Regions from separate parts of the Clostridium sartagoforme genome, predicted to be linked through region 1. Evidence: predicted binding sites of a transcription regulator. Region 1 holds the regulator's gene; the other holds the start of a gene.
What was found. Region 1 encodes CtsR, which represses protease genes until heat stress. Its sites were predicted from a motif close to AAGGTCAANNAAGGTCAAAT; they were not measured.

Region 2: the regulator CtsR is predicted to act here: its motif matches at 834-853, upstream of clpB (ATP-dependent chaperone ClpB).

Annotation. Positions count from the first base shown of each region.
Region 1 covers NZ_BAAACH010000028.1:7,678-9,895, reverse strand. Annotated here, with positions in the region: gene ABDZ60_RS11780 (ATP-dependent Clp protease ATP-binding subunit) at 1-917, opposite strand, end outside; gene ABDZ60_RS11775 (CtsR family transcriptional regulator) at 984-1,439, opposite strand; gene ABDZ60_RS11770 (MBL fold metallo-hydrolase) at 1,600-2,218, shown strand, end outside.
Region 2 covers NZ_BAAACH010000037.1:255,741-257,958, reverse strand. Annotated here, with positions in the region: gene ABDZ60_RS15175 (helix-turn-helix domain-containing protein) at 1-620, opposite strand, end outside; gene clpB (ATP-dependent chaperone ClpB) at 921-2,218, shown strand, end outside.

The DNA.
Region 1 (2,218 bases):
GGTTTTAAAATATTTGCAGCATCTATTGCACCTTCTGCACCTCCCGCACCAACTATAGTATGAATTTCATCTATAAATATTATTATATCTTGAGAACTTCTTATTTCATCTATAACTTTTTTTAATCTATCTTCAAATTCTCCTCTATATTTAGAACCTGCTACCATAGAAGTTAAGTCTAGCGAAATTAATATTTTATCCTTTAGAATATCTGGAACATTTCCACTAATTATTCTTTGCGCTAATCCTTCTATCACAGCTGTTTTTCCAACTCCAGGCTCTCCTATTAAACAAGGATTATTTTTTATTCTTCTACATAATATTTCTAGTATTCTCTTATTTTCACTCTCTCTGCCTATTACTGGATCTAAGGAGCCTTCCCTCGCCATATCAGTAAGATTTCTTCCATACTGATTTAATAAAGGTGTTTTTATACTTTTTCTCTTATTTTTATCTTCTATTTTTATTTCTTCTGCTTCTTTTTTATATAAATAGTCACTTATCTCATTTTTTATAAACTTTAAATCTAATTTTAAATTTGAAAGCATAGTATAAGCTATACCTTCTGTATCATCTATTAATGCTAATAAAATATGCTCAGGATTTATATATTTATGATCATACATCCTTGCTTTAATTAAACTATCATCAAATAATCTTTTTGTTCTTGGATTTAACAACATTTCTCCTACTGATATATCTATATCCCCAAAACCAAGATAATCCTCTATGAGCCTTTTAACCTTATCAATGGTAGCTCCATTAACATATAATACTTGTTTTGCATATCCACCTTCTTTTAGTATCCCTAAAAGAATATGTTCTGTTCCTATATACCCATGTTTAAAATATTGTGATTCCTTCTGAGCCTCTACAAGTACTAATTGTGCTCTCTCATTAAACTTCCCAAAAACCATACATACCTCCATACCCTATTGCTAAACTTAACAATCTTCAGATAAATTTTGGCTATTTAAATTATCTTACGATAATACTACTGTAATAATTCCTTTAAGTATTTGAGATCTTAACTTATTTTTATCTTCAACATTTACTAATGTCCTATCATTTAAGGATATCTTTATTATTTCATATTCTTTTTCTGTAATACTATTAGTGTCCCTTAAATGATTTAATATAGATAATGCGTTTCCATATGTTATACTTTCGCCAATTGAAGTATTTATTAAGTCTACTCTCTCGTCCTTATCATCGTATGTTATTTTTTTAATTACTATGCAGCCCCCGCCACCTCTTTTACTTTCTATTATATAACCCTTCTCATAAGTAAACCTAGTTGTTAGTACATAATTTATTTGTGATGGTGCACATGAAAATTTATCTGCTAATTCATTTCTTTGAATTGATACTTGTCTTTCTCTTTCTTGCTTTATCATATCTTTTATAAAATTCTCTATTGTATCTGAAATTCTTGCCATATTTTCACCTTCTTAAACTTCATTTTAAAACTGACCTTCTTTGACTTTTATTATATATTATAAATCTTAATATGTCCATTTTATAAATTTTATTATCTTTAGTAAGAATATTGAATTATATTACAACTTTTACTCAAACTATATAAAGAGGTGATTAAATATGGAAATTAAGTGGATAGGTAACACAAGTTTCTTGATAAAGAACTCAATCGGTAAAAGAATCCTTTTAGACCCCATGCAAATATATCCTTATATAGAAAAGTATGATTTAAAACCAGATATAATTACATTTAGTCATACCCATAATAATGAAATTATTAATAAATTTATTGATAAAGATTGCATAATAATAAATTCTCCCTGTTCATTTTCTAATGATTTTATAAACTTAGATGGTTATGAGACATTTAAAGATGATCTTAATGGTTTTAAACGTGGAGAAAATATAATTTATTATCTAAATATTGATGGTTTTAAGATTTGTCATTTAGGTTCTCTTGGACATAGACTTGACAATAATTTATTAAGTAAATTATCAGATTTAGATTTTTTGTTTATTCCAATTGGTGGGCACTTTTGCTTAGATGGATTTTCAGCTGCTAGACTTGCAATAAATTTAAAGCCAAAATATATAATTCCAATGTGTTTTAAAAATTCTTCCGAATATTTTTATTTAGATGGCCCTCATAAATTCTTATCTTCTATAAAAAACATCTTCTCTTATGATTGTAGTACCATATATTCAGATGATTTATCTTTTGGAGATAAATGCTCTGTCA
Region 2 (2,218 bases), on a different contig from region 1:
TGAGATAAATAGTGAGGACTTAAAAACTCTTTTTTCGCAATTTCTTGTAATGTTATATTGCTATCGTAATTATTAAATATATATTTAGAAATTCTATGATATCTAGCAAGTTGTTCAGTTTTTTCTTTTAATTCTTCTTTTTCATAAGTTAAATAATGAAAGTTATTTATAAGATGATAAAGTAAATCTACTAAAATTGATTCAATTTCTTTATCAAAATCATCAATTTTTTGAACACACTCACACAATAGTTTAGCTAAAAAGGTTCTAAGCAAGTCATATTCTTCACCTTCTTGAGCACCATCATCAGTTGAATTTGTGTAAAAGAAGATATTATTTATATCCTTATAATATTTTTCGAAGAAATAGGGATCTATATGGAATATTAAAACTTTATTATCTTTTTCGCTATATATCCTATGAGCTTCATCAACATTTATAATTTCTAATTCTTTTTCTAGTAATTCAAAAGAGTCTGTATCTATATTAATATTTATGCTTCCCCTTAAGACATATAATATTTCTATTGAATTATGCCAATGTATAGGATATTCTTTTATATTTGCATATGATATTTTAATAGGAGAATCCTCTGGATAGGTTACATACTCTCTTCTCATAAAATCACCACCTTTTATCAATTCACAATTCACAGTTAACGATTAATAATTTTTGTTAGTTCACAATTTTTACAGATAATAATTCAGCAAAGCTAAATTATAAAATTTGAATTTTAGAAACTGCGTAACAGTTTCATCATTAATTGTGAATTGTTAATTTTTAATTGTCAATTTTATTATATTATATACTATAATAAAAAAATACAAAACAAACTTTGACTTTCTTTGACTTTTGTATTATTATAAAAATAAAGAATACAATAAATATATTAAAGTATTGATTGTAGGGAGGCGTGAAACATGAATATTGATAAAATGACATTAAGAGTACAGGAAGCATTGAATAATGCAAGTTTATTAGCAGTTAAATATAATCATCAACAAGTTGAACTAGTACATTTATTTGGAGCTTTATTAGAGCAAGAAGATGGATTGATTCCAAATATATTAACTAAGATGGGAATAAAAACTAAATCCTTAGATGAAGATTTAAATAAGATATTAGAAAAGATGCCAAAGGTTTTGGGTGAAGGGGCTAATTCTTCTGGTGTTTATGCAACTAGGCAAATTGAAGAAGTTTTGGTAAAAGCTGAAGATATATCTAAAAAGTTTGAAGATTCTTATATTAGCGTTGAGCATATAATGCTTGCAATAATTGAAATAGATAAGAATGGTGAGGTAAAAAATTTACTAAATAAATATAATATAAATAAAAAGACTTTTATGGATATTTTAAAGGAAGTCAGAGGAAATCAAAGGGTAGAAACTCAAGATCCAGAAGGAACTTATGATGCATTAAGTAAATATGGAACAAATCTTACAAACCTTGCAAAGAAACATAAACTTGATCCAGTTATAGGCAGAGATGAAGAAATTAGAAGGGTTATAAGAATACTTTCAAGAAGAACAAAAAATAATCCTGTATTAATTGGTGAGCCGGGAGTTGGAAAAACAGCTATAATAGAAGGATTAGCAGAAAGAATAATTAAAGGAGATGTTCCTGAAGGATTAAAGAATAAGGTAATTTTTTCTCTAGATATGGGATCACTTATAGCTGGAGCTAAATATAGAGGGGAATTTGAAGAAAGATTAAAAGCTGTTTTAAAAGAAGTCCAAGGTAGTGAAGGAAGAATAATATTATTTATTGATGAAATTCATACTATAGTGGGAGCTGGTAAGACAGATGGAGCAATGGATGCTGGAAATTTAATAAAACCATTGTTGGCAAGGGGAGAACTTCATTGTATAGGAGCTACAACTTTTGATGAGTATAGGCAATATATAGAAAAAGATAAAGCACTAGAAAGAAGATTTCAACCAGTAATTGTAGAAGAACCTACAGTAGAAGATACTATTTCTATTTTAAGGGGATTAAAAGAAAGATTTGAAATTCATCATGGTGTAAGAATACATGACTCTTCATTAATAGCTGCAGCCAAACTATCTCATAGATATATTCAAGATAGATATCTTCCAGATAAAGCCATAGATTTAATAGATGAAGCCGGGGCTATGATAAGAACAGAAATAGATTCAATTCCAACAGAAATAGACAATATAAGAAGAAAATTATTTCAATTAGAAATAGAAAAAGAAGC